4 regions of the Streptomyces sp. NPDC037242 genome follow, and region 2 is predicted to be linked to each of the others. Evidence: riboswitches for the same ligand, from Rfam matches in the RefSeq annotation. Region 2 holds a riboswitch; each other region holds the start of a gene.

Region 1 (3,662 bases), on a different contig from region 2:
GAGGCGGCGAAGAGCTGGTCGTCCGGGTCCTGGACCACCAGCTGGACCGCCGTGCGCAGGCGCGTCAGCCCCTTGCGGTCGTGGCCGACCTCCGCGCCGTCGAGCCGCAGCTCGCCCGTACCCGGCCGCAGGCCCCCGCTCAGCAGCCGCATCAGCGTGGTCTTCCCGCTGCCGTTGCGGCCCAGCAGCACCAGCGCCCGTCCCTGCGCGATGGCGAAGTCCACGCCGGACAGGACGGCCGGGCCGTCCTCGTACGCGTAGCCCGCGCCCACCAGTTCCACCAACGGCCTCACAGGTAAAGCCCCTTCAGCAGGAGAGTCAGGGTGATCAGTGCGGCCAGCAGGGCCGCGGTCCCCGCCAGGAACCGCCACGACAGCGCCGCCTCCGGTACGAGGACCCGCAGCGCGCCGTCGTAGCCGCGCCCGGCCAGCCCCACCTGGAGCCGGGCCGCGCGGTCGAAGGCCCGTACGAACGAGGTCGCGGCGAGCCCCGCCAGGGAGCGCCACACCGCGGCCCGGCCGGTGTGCCCGAGCCGGGCCGCCTGGGCCCGGCGGACCTGGGCCATCGAGTCCAGCAGCAGGAACCCGATCCGGTACATGACCAGGGCCACGTCCACCACCGGGGCCGGCACCCCCGCCCGCACCAGCCGCGGCAGCACGTCCGAGACCGGGGTGGTGAAGGCGAACAGCAGCACGCCGAGCGAGGCGGCCGAGGTGCGCAGCAGCAGCTCCGCCGCATGGCGCGGCCCGTCGGGGGCGAGCGAGAGCGGCCCGGCCGGACCGCCGACGGCGAACAGCAGCGGCAGCGCGCCGGTGAAGCAGAAGCCGAGCGGGATCCGGAAGGCACGCCACAGCTGCCGTCCGCCCACCCCGGCGGGGCCGAGCAGCAGGGCGAGGGTCGCCGCGCCGACCAACGGCCCGCCGGGCCAGGGCGGGAGGGACACGGCGGTGACCGTCAGTCCGAGGCCGAGCAGCGCCTTCTCCAGCGGATGGCGGCGGCGCCAGCGGCTGCTGTGGGCCGCTACGTCGATGGGCAGCACCGCCTAGGACTCCGGGGCGGCTTCGGCGGCGGCCTCGCGCGCGGCGGCCGCACCCTGGCGGCGGCCCTTGCGCACGCCGAAGTAGTACGCGAGCACGCCCGCTCCGAGGGCGGCCTGCAACGCGAACAGCGCCGACTCGACCTCCCCGGACGGGGGTTCGTACAGGGGGGAGAACCACGGCTCGTAGTCCGGCTTGAGCTGGGTGATGGCCGCTTCCGCCTGCGCGTCGGCGCCCGTGAACGGCTCCTCCTTGCCCTCGCCCAGCCCCAGCGCGATCGGGAGCACGGCGAGCGCCGCCACCAGGAGCAGCAGCAGAGCGTTGACCTTCGTGTTCTTGCTCATCTTGATGCCCATCAGGCCGCCGCTCCCTGCTGCTTGTCCCCGGTGAGCTTCGCGACGCCCAGGCGGACCAGGTCCGACTTGCTGGACTGCACGAGCAGCCGCATCACGAGGACGGTCAGCAGGCCCTCGCTCACCGCGAGCGGGATCTGGGTGACCGCGAAGATCCCGCCGAACTTCGCGAGCGCACCGGCAAAGCCCGTACCCGGGTCCGGGAAGGCCAGCGCCAACTGCACGCTGGTGACGCAGTAGGTGACCAGGTCGGCGAAGAAGGCGCCGAAGAAGACGGTCACCATCAGGGGGAGGTCGAAGCGGCGCAGCAGCCGGTAGACCCCGTAGCCCGCCCAAGGGCCTGCGATGGCCATGGAGAAGACGTTGGCGCCGAGCGTGGTCAGCCCGCCGTGCGCCAGCAGCAGCGCCTGGAACAGCAGGGTGATCGTGCCGAGCACGGCCATGATCGGCGGCCGGAACAGGATCGCTCCGAGCCCGGTCCCGGTGGGGTGCGAGCAACTGCCCGTCACCGAAGGGATCTTCAGGGCGGAAAGGACGAACGTGAACGCTCCGGACGCGCCGAGCAGCAGCGTGCTCTCGGGGTTGGCCTTCACCTCACGGGTGAGGGCCCGGACACCGTGTACGACGAAGGGAGCGGACGCGGCGCCCCAGGCGACCGCGTGCAAAGGGGGCAGGAACCCCTCGGCTATATGCATGAGTAGGGAGACCTCTCCAGCACCTCGTGGATGGACAACGCACCCCGGCCGGTCTCCTGGCTCACGGGTGGTGATGCCCTGTCTCCGCCTTCCCGGGCGGCGCGGAACCTCCCGCACAGCCCAGTGGCTTTCCCGCAGGAGTGGAGCCGGACTTCCCGTTCACAGTGGCGAGGGCCGCGCCGGTTTCCCACCGGCTTCCCGAACACCAAGGCCCGCTGACCCTAGTCGCCCGGACGGACCGGTAACAACTTGCACCGATTCGTACGGCCGCGGTCCGGTGGCGGGCCCGCGCGGCCCCGGGGAGGGTGGGGGAGTGGCCTCTGACTTCGACTACTCGGACCTGACCGCCGTCTACGTGAACTGCACGCTCAAACGCTCGCCCGAGACCAGCAACACCGAGGGCCTGATCGACAGGAGCCGCGCCGTCATGGCGGCGGCCGGCGTCCGGACCTCGCTGATCCGCGCCGTGGACCACGACATCGCCACCGGTGTCTGGCCGGACATGACCGAGCACGGCTGGGAGAGCGACCAGTGGCCGGTCCTGTACAGCCAGATCATGGACGCCGACATCCTCGTGCTCTGCGGCCCGATCTGGCTCGGCGACAACAGCTCCGTGATGAAGCAGGTGATCGAGCGGCTCTACGCCTGCTCCTCGATCCTGAACGAGCGGGGCCAGTACGCGTACTACGGGCGCGTCGGCGGGGCGCTGATCACCGGGAACGAGGACGGCGTCAAGCACTGCGCCATGAACATCCTCTACAGCCTCCAGCACCTCGGCTACGCGATCCCCCCGCAGGGCGACGCCGGCTGGATCGGCGAGGCCGGGCCCGGACCCTCGTACCTCGACCCCGGATCGGGCGGCCCGGAGAACGACTTCACCAACCGCAACACCGCCTTCATGTCGTGGAACCTGATGCACCTGGCCGCCCTCCTCAAGCGGGCCGGCGGCATGCCGGCGCACGGCAACCAGCGCTCCGAGTGGGACGCCGGCTGCCGCTTCGACTTCCCCAACCCCGAGCACCGCTGAGCCGCCCGGGGCGCGCGGCGGCGCCCCGGGCACCGGGCGCTCAGCACACGGAGGGATGCGGGAAGTCGACGACGAGCCGCTCCGGCGAGTGCAGGACCGAGGTGGTGTAGGTGGGCTTGGTGTCGAAGGCGGCACCGAAGGTGACGTACCCCTCGAAGTCGCCGGTCAGGGCGATCCCCTTGAGCTTGCTCAGGTAGATCTTCTGGAGCTCGGGGCCCTGGTAGACGTTGTTCCCCGCGTCGTCGTGACCGGCGGCGGGGTGCAGGCGGATCGACAGGAAGTGGTTCCCGGCCAGCGGTACGGGCTTGCCGGACCCGTCGTAGACCAGCTCGGGTACGGCCTCGACCGTGACCGGGGGCACGTACCCCTGGAGGTCGATGACGAGCCGGTCGTAGGTGCAGTGCCCGCCCCAGCGGGCGTTGACGACGAGCGGGGTCTGGGTGCGGGTGGCGGCGGAGGCCGGTGCGGCCAGGCCGATGCCCGCGGTGAGCAGGGCGCCCGTGATCAGGGCGGTGACCTGGCGGCGACGTAGGCGGTTCATGGCGTCCCT
Region 2 (3,662 bases):
CCCTGGCGAAGGTGCGGCTCGACAAGGAGCGGGAGGCCGAGGACGGCTTCGACGGCTCCTGGGTCGCGCACCCCGGGCTCGTCCCCGTCTGCCGGGAGGTCTTCGGCAACGTCCTGGGGGACCGGCCCCACCAGCTGGAGCGGACGCGTGAGGACGTCGAGGTGACCGCCGCCGATCTGCTGTCCGTCCGCCGGATCGCCGCCCCGCCGAGCTCCGAGGGCATCCGCTCCAACGTGGCCGTCGCCCTGCGCTACTTCGACGCCTGGCTGCGCGGCAGCGGCGCCGTAGCGCTGAACGGCCTCATGGAGGATGCCGCGACCGCGGAGATCGCCCGCGTCCAGATCTGGCAGTGGCTCCGACACGACCGGGTGGACCGGGGCACCGTCATCGACCTCCTCGACGCCGAATGCGCCGCCCTGCAAGCCGAGGACCCGCAGGCCCTCGTCCTCGAAGCGCGCGAGGTCTTCGTGGACACGGCACTGTCGGTCCAGCTCCCCGCCTTCTTCACGCCCGAGGCCTACACCCGCCACCTCGTCCGCACCGCCACCCTCACCGCGCAGGTGAACGCGTGAACGCCGCGGTACGGCCGAGCCCCATCCGGCGCGTCGGCATCGTCGGCGGGGGACAGATGGGCGCCGGCATCGCCGAGGTGTGCGCCCGGGCCGGCCTGGACACCGTCGTCGCCGAGTCGGACGCCGCCGCCGCTCGCGCCGCCCGGGAGCGGATCGCCGTCTCCCTGGAGCGCGCCGTCCAGCGGGGCAGGCTGGACCGGATCTCCGCGGAGGACGCGCTGGCCCGACTGCTGTTCACCGGGGACCTGGAGGACCTCGCCGACCGCCAGCTGGTCATCGAGGCGGTCACCGAGAACCCCGACGTCAAGACCGAGATCTTCACCGCTCTCGACAAGATCGTCGCGGACCCCGGTGCCGTCCTCGCCACGAACACCTCCGCGATCCCGATCATGCGCCTGGGCATGGCGACCGGACGCGCCGACAGGGTGGTGGGCCTGCACTTCTTCAACCCCGTGCCCGTACTGCCGCTCGTCGAGGTCGTGTCCTCCCTCCACACGTCGGCGGACACCCTCGCCGCCGTGGAGGCCTTCGCCGGGGACACCCTGGGCAAGACCACGATCCGTTCCCAGGACCGGGCCGGATTCGTCGTCAACGCCCTGCTCATCCCCTACCTGCTGTCGGCCATCCGGATGGCCGAATCCGGGTTCGCACGTGCTGAAGACGTCGACGCCGGCATGGAACTGGGCTGCGCCCACCCGATGGGTCCGCTCAAGCTAGCCGACCTCATCGGCCTGGACACGGTCGCGGCCATCGCGGAATCCCTCTACGAGGAGTTCAAGGAACCGCTCTACGCCCCGCCCCCGCTGCTCCAGCGGATGGTGCAGGCCGGGCTGCTGGGCCGCAAGAGCGGCCGCGGGTTCCACACCTACGGCCGGGGCTGAGGGGCCCCGGCAGGTCTCCGGGCCGAGGGTGCCCGGAGGTGCGCGGGAACGGTGGGGTACGGCGAGTGGTGTCGCCGTGCCCCACCGAGCGTGCGTGCGGGCCGCGTTGACACCCCTCCCGGCGGGGAGCGCGGGACATCCCCTAAGGTGGCCGGTGCAGCTGGTTCGCCCCGTCCGCCAGGCGGGATGCGTCGTAAGAGGGAACCCGGTGGGAATCCGGGACTGCCCCGCAGCGGTGAGCGGGAACGACCGCCGTCATACGCACTGGGACCGGACAACGGTCCTGGGAAGCGACGGCCAGTAGGTGCCCGCCGGGAGACCGGCAGGCGTGCCCGCGAGTCCGAAGACCTGCCCGTTGCCCGCACGCGACCGTTCGCGTGCGGACATCCCGGTGACCTCGTGGGCGGGTCGGCGTACACAGCGAGCGGCAGACGCGGGCTTCGGCTCCGCGCCACGGGCCGCCCGCCGCGTCGTTCCTTCGCGTCCACGTCCCGTCGCCGGGGCGTTCCTGGACACATCTCGCGAAGGAGAGTTCCGTGACAGCCAAGCCCGCAGCCGCGGCAGCACGAGCCACCGTGTACGGCTACCCCCGCCAGGGCCAGAACCGCGAACTGAAGAAGGCCGTCGAGGGCTACTGGAAGGGCCGGGTCACCGCCGACGCCCTCCGGGAGACCGCGGCCGCACTGCGCCGTTCCAACTGGCAGCAGCTGGCCGAGGCCGGCATCACCGAAGTCCCGACCGGCGACTTCTCGTACTACGACCACGTCCTGGACACCAGTGCCATGGTCGGCGCCGTCCCCGAGCGGCACCGCGCGGCCGTCGCCGCCGACGCGCTCGACGGCTACTTCGCGATGGCGCGCGGCACCCGGGACGCCGCCCCGCTGGAGATGACCAAGTGGTTCGACACCAACTACCACTACCTGGTCCCCGAGCTCGGCCCCGACACCGTCTTCACCGCCGACCCGGCCAAGCAGGTCGCCGAGCTGGAGGAGGCCCTCGCGCTCGGCCACACCGCCCGCCCCGTGCTCGTCGGCCCGATCACCTACCTGCTGCTGGCCAAGCCGGCTCCCGGCGTGGCGGCGGACTTCGAACCGCTGGCGCTGCTGGACCGGCTGCTCCCCGTCTACGCCGAGGTCCTCGCGGCCCTGCGGGCCGCCGGGGCGCAGTGGGTGCAGCTCGACGAGCCCGCCCTGGTGCAGGACCGCACCCCGGCCGAGCTGAAGGCCGCCGCCCGCGCCTACCGCGACCTCGGCGCCCTGACCGACCGCCCCAAGCTGCTCGTCGCCTCGTACTTCGGCCGGCTCGGCCAGGCCCTCCAGGTGCTCGCCGCCTCCCCCGTCGAGGGCCTGGCGCTCGACTTCACCGAGGCGGGCGGCGCCAACCCGGAGGACCTCGCAGCGGTCGGCGGGCTGCCGGGCAAGCGGCTGGTGGCCGGTGTCGTCAACGGCCGCAACATCTGGATCAACGACTTCGAGAAGTCGCTGGCCACCCTCGGCACTCTCCTGGGCCTCGCCGACCGGGTGGACGTCGCCGCGTCCTGCTCCCTCCTGCACGTTCCGCTCGACGCCGGCGCCGAGCGGGACATCGATCCGCAGGTCCGCCGCTGGCTCTCCTTCGCCCGGCAGAAGACCCGGGAGATCTCCGTCCTGGCCCGAGGACTGACCGGGGGCACGGACTCCATCGCGCCCGAACTCGCCGCGAACCGGGCCGACCTGGCCTCCCGCGCCGCATCCGCCCTCACCCACGACCGGGCCGTCCGGGCCCGCACCGCGGCCGTCACCGACGCCGACGGCCGCCGCTCCCAGCCGTACGCCGACCGGGCCGCCGCCCAGCGGGCGCACCTGGGCCTGCCGCTGCTGCCGACCACGACCATCGGCTCCTTCCCGCAGACCGACGAACTGCGCGCGGCCCGCGCCGACCTGCGCGCCGGGCGCATCGGCACGGCGGGCTACGAGGCACGCATCAAGGGCGAGATCGAGGAAGTGGTCTCCTTCCAGGAGAAGACCGGCATCGACGTCCTCGTCCACGGCGAGCCCGAACGCAACGACATGGTGCAGTACTTCGCCGAGCAGCTGACCGGCTACCTGGCCACCCAGCACGGCTGGGTCCAGTCCTACGGCACCCGCTACGTCCGCCCGCCGGTCCTGGCGGGGGACATCTCCCGCCCCCAGCCGATGACCGTCCGCTGGACCTCCTACGCCCAGTCCCT
Region 3 (3,662 bases), on a different contig from region 2:
CGGGTCCGTCGGGGTCGCCGGGTCCACCACCCGGGTGAGCGTGACGTCGAGCCGCTCGCCCGGCCCGTCGCCGGAGAGCGAGATGGTCTCGCCGGAGGCGCCGGCCGCGCCCAGCAGGGCGGGCGCGAGCAGGATCGCCGCCGCGAGCCGCGCCGCCCGCACCCGGACGCGGGGCCGCGCCCCGGCGGCGCGCTCCTCTCGGCGCACGGCGGAAGCTGCCGCTCGACGGATCACCCCGCCCACGATCCTCCGCGTCCCCCGGTCCCGCCACCGGCCGGAGCGGCGTGCGCCCTCGTAGCCTGATCCCCATGCTCTCCCTCGAATCCGGCGACCCGCTCGCCGTCTCCGTCTCGGCAGCGATCCGCGCCGGCGACCTGTCGGAGCTGCGTCGGCTCCTGGACGCGAACCCCGGGCTCGCGACCTGCCGCATCGTCCGGCGGGGCGCGGCCGCCGGGGAGCGCAGCCTGCTGCACATCGCCACCGACTGGCCCGGGCACTACCCGCAGACCACGGAGGTGATCCACGCCCTGGTGGCCGCCGGGGCGGATCCCGGAGCCCGGTTCGTCGGTTCGCACGCGGAAACCCCACTGCACTGGGCCGCGAGCAATGACGACGTGGCCGCCGTCGACGCGCTCATCGCGGTGGGCGCGGACATCGAGGCCCCGGGCGCCCTCCTCGGCGGCGGCACCCCGCTGGCCGACGCGACCGGATTCGGCCAGTGGCGCGCCGCGCGCCGCCTCCTCGACCACGGCGCCCGTGTCGACCTCCAGGACGCCGCGGCCCTCGGACTCCTGGACCGGGTGGAGGAGTTCCTCGCCGCCGGGGCGTCCCGGGAGGACGTCACCAGCGCCTTCTGGGGTGCCTGCCACGGGGGCCGACTGTCCACTGCCCAATACCTGTTGTCTCAAGGAGCGGACATCAACTGGATCGGCTACGGCGACCTGACCCCCCTGGATATCGCTCTGACCAGCGACGATGGCCCCCTCATCGCCTGGCTCCGATCCGCCGGCGCCCGCACGAGCCGCGAAATTCCCGTGAGTTGATCCCCGAATTCAGTGGATCTTCGGCGCCTGCCGTGTCATGGTTGGTCTCGCCGAAGGGGTGTAGCTCAGCTGGTCAGAGCGCCGGTCTCCAAAACCGAAGGCCGCAGGTTCGAATCCTGCCGCCCCTGCAACGCCGTACTACGGCCCCGTTGTGAACGAACGCCCAGGCGCGAGACCCCTCGCACCTGGGCGTTCGTCGTTCCCCCACCTCACCGCCGAGGTGCCCGCCGCCGGGCGTCTGGCAGACTGGGCCGCGTTACCCAGGCGGTGCAGGACAGGAAACCGGTGCGAATCCGGTGCGGTCCCGCCACTGTGACCGGAGCCCGCCCGAGGGATCTGGGAGTCAGACACTGACGCACCGCCTCTTCACTTCGACCAGGGGACGCGGATCCCCCGGAGAGGCTTCGCCATGTCGCGTTCTCGCGCACTCCTGCGGGCATTTGTGCCGGTTTCACTTCTGATACCCCTGGCCGCTTGCGGTGGTTCCCCGGATGGGGGAGACCCGGCGGCAGGGGCCGCCGCTGCGCCGGGATTCCCGTACACCGTCACGAACTGCGGGGTCAGCAGCACCTATCAGGCCCCGCCCCGACGGGCCGTCGCCATGAACCAGCACGCGACCGAGATCCTCCTCGCCCTCGGGCTGGAGGAGCGGATCGCCGGGACCGCCTACCTGGACGACGCCGTACTGCCCGCCTACCGGCCCGCCTACGACAAGATCAAGGTGCTGGCCAAGGAGTACCCCTCCAAGGAGGTCCTCCTCGGAGCCGACCCCGACTTCGTCTACGGCGGCTACTCCAGCGCCTTCGACAAGGCGCAGGGCCGCGACCGCGAAGGACTGGCCCGATCCGGCATCAACTCGCGGCTCAGTGTGGAGTACTGCACCGAAGGGCCGGTCGGTCTCGAACAGCTCAAGACCGAGATCACCGAGGTGGCACGGACCTTCGGCGTGCCCGAGCGCGGCGCGAAGGTCATCGAGGACGAGCAGCGCCGCATCGACGCCGTCACCGCGCGTGTGAAGGACCGGGCCAAGCCCTCCGTCTTCGTCTACGACTCCGGCGAGGCCTCCGCCTTCACCTCGGGAGGCGACGGCATCGGGAACCAGATCGTCTCGCTGGCGGGCGGGACGAACACCTTCGCCGACCTCAAGGACACCTTCGGCGACGTGTCGTGGGAGAAGGTCATCGAGCGGCGGCCCGAGATCGTCCTCATCTACGACTACGGCGGCACCACCGTCGAAGCCAAGAAGCAGCGCCTGTTGAACGATCCGGCGCTGGCGCAGGTTCCCGCGATCAAGAACCAGCGCTTCGTCGTGCTCCCGCTCTCCTCGGCCGTCCTCGGCGTACGCGTCGCCGACGCCGTCGAGTCCCTGGGCCGCCAGCTCCACCCCGACGCCGCGTGAGGCGGCGCCGTACCCCGGTCGTCGTCCTCGTACTCGGCTGCGCCCTGGCCGCGTCCGCGGTCGCGGGCCTGGCCCTCGGGCCGGTGCGGATCGCGCCCGGCCGGGTGCTCGACATCCTGCTCGCCGGACCCGGCCCGGGCGGCGGAGCCTTCGGTTCCATCGTGTGGGACGTGCGCATGCCGCGGGTCCTGCTCGGGGTCTTCGTCGGCGCGGGGCTGGCTGTCGCGGGCACCGTGCTCCAGGCCCTGGTGCGCAATCCGCTGGCCGACCCCTTCCTGCTCGGGGCCTCCTCCGGGGCCTCGGCGGGAGCCGTCGCGGTCATCGTCCTCGGCGCGGGCGCGGGATTCGCCGGCGGGGTCGGCGTGCCGCTGGCCGCCTTCGCCGGATCGATGGGCGCGCTCGTCGCCGTCTACGCGATGGCCCGGCGCGGCGGCACCATGACCACCGGCCGGCTGATCCTCGCCGGAGTCGCCGTCCAGTACGTCCTGTCCGCCCTCACCAGCCTGGTGCTCGTGCTCGCCGCGCACCCCGACCAGGTCCGCAGCGTGCTGTTCTGGACCCTCGGAGGCCTGGGCGGGGCCCGCTGGGACGAACTGGCGCTGCCCGCGGCCGCGCTGCTCGTCGGCACCGGCCTGCTCGTCGCCCTCGCCCGGCCGCTCGACCTGCTGCTCGCGGGCGAGGAGGGCGCGCGGACGCTGGGCCTGGACACCGGGCGGTTCCGCGCGGCCGTCTTCGTCCTGACCTCCCTCGTCATCGGCGTACTGGTGGCCTACAGCGGGGCGATCGGTTTCGTGGGGCTGATGGTTCCGCACGCCGCCCGGATGGTCGTGGGTGCCGGACACCGCGCGCTGCTGCCGGTGGCCGCGCTGGGCGGGGCGGTGTTCCTGACCCTGGCCGACCTGCTCGCCCGTACCGCGGCGGCGCCCGAGGAGATCCCCGTCGGCGTGGTCACGGCGCTGGTCGGCGGCCCGTTCTTCCTGTGGATGCTGCGCAGGTCCACCCGTACCGAGGGGGTGGCCGGATGACGGCGGATCCGGGATCGCGGCCGGTGGAACTCGTGGTCGAGGCCGTGCGTTACGAGACCGACGGGCACACGCTGCTGCACGGAGTCGACCTCGTAGCCCGCCCCGGCGAGACGGTCGGAGTGGTCGGCCCCAACGGCAGCGGCAAGACCACACTGCTGCGCTGCGTCTACGGCGCGCTGCGGCCCACGGCCGGCC
Region 4 (3,662 bases), on a different contig from region 2:
TCCCACGCCCTGATGGGCGGCCTGATCGGCGCGGCGGTCGCCTCCGCCGGCCTGGACGCCGTCAACGGCAGCGTGGTCGTCACCAAGGTGCTCATCCCCGCGATCGCCGCGCCCCTGGTCGCCGGCATCGCCGCGATGCTGGCCGCCAAGCTCACCTACAAGCTCGGCAACAAGGTCGACGAGAAGACCTCCACCAAGGGCTACCGCGCCGGTCAGATCGCCTCGGCCGGCCTCGTCTCCCTCGCGCACGGCACCAACGACGCCCAGAAGACGATGGGCATCATCACCCTGGCGCTCGTCGCCGGCGGTGCGCTCGCCCCCGGCTCCAACCCGCCGGTCTGGGTCATCGTCTCCGCCGGCCTGGCCATCGCGATGGGCACCTACCTCGGCGGCTGGCGCATCATCCGCACCATGGGCAGCGGCCTGACCGACCTGCAGCCGCAGCAGGGCTTCGCCGCCCAGACCTCGGCCGCCAGCGTCATCCTGGCCTCCTCCAGCCTCGGCTTCTCCCTCTCCACCACGCACGCGTGCTCCGGCGCCGTCATGGGTGCGGGCCTGGGCCGCAAGGGCGGTGTGGTCCGCTGGTCCACCGCCACCCGCATGTTCATCGCGTGGGGCCTGACCCTGCCGGCCGCCGCCCTCGTCGCCTCCGGCGCCGAGCTGGTCATGCGCACCGGTGACGTCGGCGTCACCGGCGTGGCGGTCTTCCTGGTCGCCTCGTGCGTCGCCATCTGGGTCATCTCCCGCCGCCAGGTCGTCGACCACAACAACGTCAACGACGTGGAGCCGGCCGGCGCCGAAGCCGAGCAGCCCGGTGTGGTCACCACCGCCATGGCCGCCGTCGCCGTCCCGCCGATCGCGGGCACGACCGCCGCGGTGACGGACGACGCCCTCAAGGCCACCATCCCGGCCACGACGGCCACCCCGGCGACCCCTGCGGCTCCGGCCGCCGCGGTCTGACCCCGAGAACGACAGAGGAAACGGCAGTATGAAGATCGACTGGGCAGCACTCGGCTCCGTCTTCGGGGTCAGCCTCTCCGCCACCGTCGCGCTCGTGGCCCTCTTCACCCTGGGCCTCGTGGGCCTCTCCAAGCACGAGGCCGCCACCGAACAGGGCGGCACCGCCACCCTGGCCCGCAGCGGCGCGTACGCCTGCTTCGCACTGTGCGCGGCGGCCGTGACCTACGCGATCTACCTGATCGTCAGCTGAGGCACTCGCACACCACGCGTCAGGGCTCCCTCCGGGTTTCTCCCGGGGGGAGCTTTCGCGTACCCCGCCGCAGGTCAACGGCGAGTTGACGGGCGTTCGCGGTGCGTGGTGGACTGCCCGAGCCAATACGGCGGCATGGAGAGGAAGTCCGGTGCGAATCCGGCGCGGTCCCGCCACTGTCACCGGACGCTCTGCCGAGTGGATCCGGGAGCCAGGAACTCTCGCCGCCGGTCACGTCGAACCAGGGCGCGGACCCTGAGTGAGGACATACCTGCCACCATGCGTGCCGATCGCGTTTTCGCGTACGGCGCCACGGCCGGCCTGATCGGCGACCGGATCCTCGGTGATCCTCGCCGTGGGCACCCCGTGGCCGCCTTCGGACGGACCGCCGCCGCCGTCGAGCGTGCCCTGTGGCGCGACGACCGCGCCCGGGGCGCCCTGCACACCCTGGTGTGCGCCGGGGGCGCGGCCGTTGTCGGCGCGCTGGGCGCACGGGCCGTGCGCTCCCGGCCCGCGGCCGCCCGGATCGCCCTGACCGCCGCCGCCACCTGGGCCGTCGTGGGCGGCACCTCGCTGGGCCGGGAGGCCCGCGCCATCGGCGGCGCGCTCGCCGCCGGGGACGCCGAGGTGGCCCGGGAGCGGCTGCCGCACCTGTGCGGGCGCGACCCGCACTCCCTGGACGAGCAGCAGATGGCCCGCGCCGTCGTGGAGTCGGTCGCCGAGAACACCTCCGACGCGGTGGTCGGGGCCCTGGTCTGGGGAGCCCTCGCCGGCGTCCCCGGGCTGCTGGCCTTCCGCGCCGTGAACACCCTGGACGCGATGGTCGGCCACAAGTCGCCCCGCTACCTGCGCTACGGCTGGGCCTCGGCCCGGCTGGACGACGTCGCGGGCTGGCCGGGCGCCCGGCTGACCGCGCTCGCCGCCGTACTGGCCGGACCCGACCGGAGGGGGGCCGTACGGGCCTGGCGCGCGGACGCCGCCGCCCACCCGAGCCCGAACGCCGGGCCCGTGGAGGCCGCGTTCGCCGGGGCTCTCGGCGTACGCCTCGGCGGCACCCTCGCGTACGGCGGCCGGGTCGAGCACCGGGCCGTGCTGAACGGCGCGCAGGGGCGGCCGGTGCAGGTCGCGGACATCGAGCGGGCGGTACGGCTGTCGCGGCAGGTGACGTGGCTGGCTCTGGGAGCCTGTGTGTCGGCCCGGCTGCTGGTCTCCCAGGTCTCCAAGGCCTCCCAGGTCTCCCGGGTCTCCCGCATGACGAGGAAGGGGCGGCGCGCATGAGCGGCGCGAAGCGCGGCGGCGGACTGCTCGTCGCCGGTACGACATCGGACGCGGGCAAGAGCGTGGTCACGGCGGGCATCTGCCGCTGGCTGGCCCGGCAGGGCGTGAAGGTGGCCCCGTTCAAGGCGCAGAACATGTCGCTGAACTCCTTCGTGACGCGCGAGGGCGCCGAGATCGGGCGTGCGCAGGCGATGCAGGCGCAGGCCGCGCGCGTGGAGCCGACCGCGCTGATGAACCCGGTGCTGCTCAAGCCCGGCAGCGACCGCAGCAGCCAGGTGGTGCTGCTGGGCAAGCCGGTGGGCGAGATGAGCGCCCGCGGCTACCACGGCGGGCGGCAGGAGCAGTTGCTCGGCATCGTCACGGACTGCCTGGAGCAGCTGCGGGGCACGTATGACGCCGTGATCTGCGAGGGGGCGGGGAGTCCGGCCGAGATCAACCTGCGCCGGACCGACATCGTGAACATGGGCATCGCGCGGGCCGCGCGGTTCCCGGTGGTCGTGGTCGGGGACATCGACCGCGGCGGGGTCTTCGCGTCCTTCTTCGGCACGACGGCGCTGCTCTCGCCCGAGGACCAGTCGCTGATCGCCGGGTACCTGGTGAACAAGTTCCGCGGGGACGTCTCCCTGTTGGAGCCCGGCATGGAGATGCTGCGCGGGCTCACCGGGCGGGCGACGTACGGGGTGCTGCCCTTCCAGCACGGACTGGGCATCGACGAGGAGGACGGGCTGCGGGTCTCGCTGCGCGGCGCGGTACGGGAGTCCGTGGTCGCCCCGCCGGTCGGCGAGGACGTGCTGCGGGTCGCGGTGTGCGCGGTGCCGCTGATGTCGAACTTCACGGACGTCGACGCGCTCGCGGCGGAGCCGGGGGTCGTGGTGCGGTTCGTGGACCGGGCGGAGGAGCTGGCCGACGCGGACCTGGTCGTCGTGCCCGGCACCCGGGGCACGGTCAAGGCCCTGGCCTGGCTGCGCGAGCGCGGCCTGGCCGACGCGCTGGTCCGGCGGGCCGCGGAGGGCCGGCCGGTGCTCGGGATCTGCGGCGGGTTCCAGGTGCTGGGCGAGCGGATCTCCGACGAGGTCGAATCCCGGGCGGGGGACGTGGACGGCCTCGGCCTGCTGCCCGTACGCATCCGCTTCGAGCGGGAGAAGACCCTCGCGCGGCCGGTGGGTTCGGCGCT

The links. Region 2 has a riboswitch for cobalamin ahead of metE (5-methyltetrahydropteroyltriglutamate--homocysteine S-methyltransferase). Riboswitches for the same ligand answer to the same signal wherever they lie in the genome.
Region 1: it holds a riboswitch for cobalamin, as region 2 does, so the genes downstream of both, ACZ7GJ_RS30445 (energy-coupling factor ABC transporter permease) here and metE (5-methyltetrahydropteroyltriglutamate--homocysteine S-methyltransferase) in region 2, are expected to answer to the same signal.
Region 3: it holds a riboswitch for cobalamin, as region 2 does, so the genes downstream of both, ACZ7GJ_RS25020 (ABC transporter substrate-binding protein) here and metE (5-methyltetrahydropteroyltriglutamate--homocysteine S-methyltransferase) in region 2, are expected to answer to the same signal.
Region 4: it holds a riboswitch for cobalamin, as region 2 does, so the genes downstream of both, ACZ7GJ_RS34430 (cobalamin biosynthesis protein) here and metE (5-methyltetrahydropteroyltriglutamate--homocysteine S-methyltransferase) in region 2, are expected to answer to the same signal.

What each region holds. Positions count from the first base shown of each region.
Region 1 covers NZ_JBVJUY010000032.1:95,458-99,119, reverse strand. The annotation lists gene ACZ7GJ_RS30460 (ATP-binding cassette domain-containing protein) at 1-293, opposite strand, end outside; gene cbiQ (cobalt ECF transporter T component CbiQ) at 290-1,039, opposite strand; gene ACZ7GJ_RS30450 (energy-coupling factor ABC transporter substrate-binding protein) at 1,043-1,393, opposite strand; gene ACZ7GJ_RS30445 (energy-coupling factor ABC transporter permease) at 1,393-2,085, opposite strand; cobalamin riboswitch at 2,115-2,310, opposite strand; gene ACZ7GJ_RS30440 (flavodoxin family protein) at 2,399-3,112, shown strand; gene ACZ7GJ_RS30435 (AMIN-like domain-containing (lipo)protein) at 3,153-3,653, opposite strand.
Region 2 covers NZ_JBVJUY010000014.1:41,994-45,655, reverse strand. The annotation lists gene aceB (malate synthase A) at 1-572, shown strand, start outside; gene ACZ7GJ_RS18445 (3-hydroxybutyryl-CoA dehydrogenase) at 569-1,453, shown strand; cobalamin riboswitch at 1,598-1,823, shown strand; gene metE (5-methyltetrahydropteroyltriglutamate--homocysteine S-methyltransferase) at 1,990-3,662, shown strand, end outside.
Region 3 covers NZ_JBVJUY010000022.1:107,627-111,288, forward strand. The annotation lists gene ACZ7GJ_RS25005 (DUF4352 domain-containing protein) at 1-234, opposite strand, end outside; gene ACZ7GJ_RS25010 (ankyrin repeat domain-containing protein) at 309-1,043, shown strand; tRNA gene ACZ7GJ_RS25015 (tRNA-Trp) at 1,098-1,171, shown strand; cobalamin riboswitch at 1,279-1,416, shown strand; gene ACZ7GJ_RS25020 (ABC transporter substrate-binding protein) at 1,453-2,442, shown strand; gene ACZ7GJ_RS25025 (FecCD family ABC transporter permease) at 2,439-3,467, shown strand; gene ACZ7GJ_RS25030 (ABC transporter ATP-binding protein) at 3,464-3,662, shown strand, end outside.
Region 4 covers NZ_JBVJUY010000042.1:37,055-40,716, forward strand. The annotation lists gene ACZ7GJ_RS34420 (inorganic phosphate transporter) at 1-960, shown strand, start outside; gene ACZ7GJ_RS34425 (hypothetical protein) at 989-1,210, shown strand; cobalamin riboswitch at 1,304-1,452, shown strand; gene ACZ7GJ_RS34430 (cobalamin biosynthesis protein) at 1,490-2,488, shown strand; partial or broken gene ACZ7GJ_RS34435 (cobyric acid synthase) at 2,485-3,662, shown strand, end outside.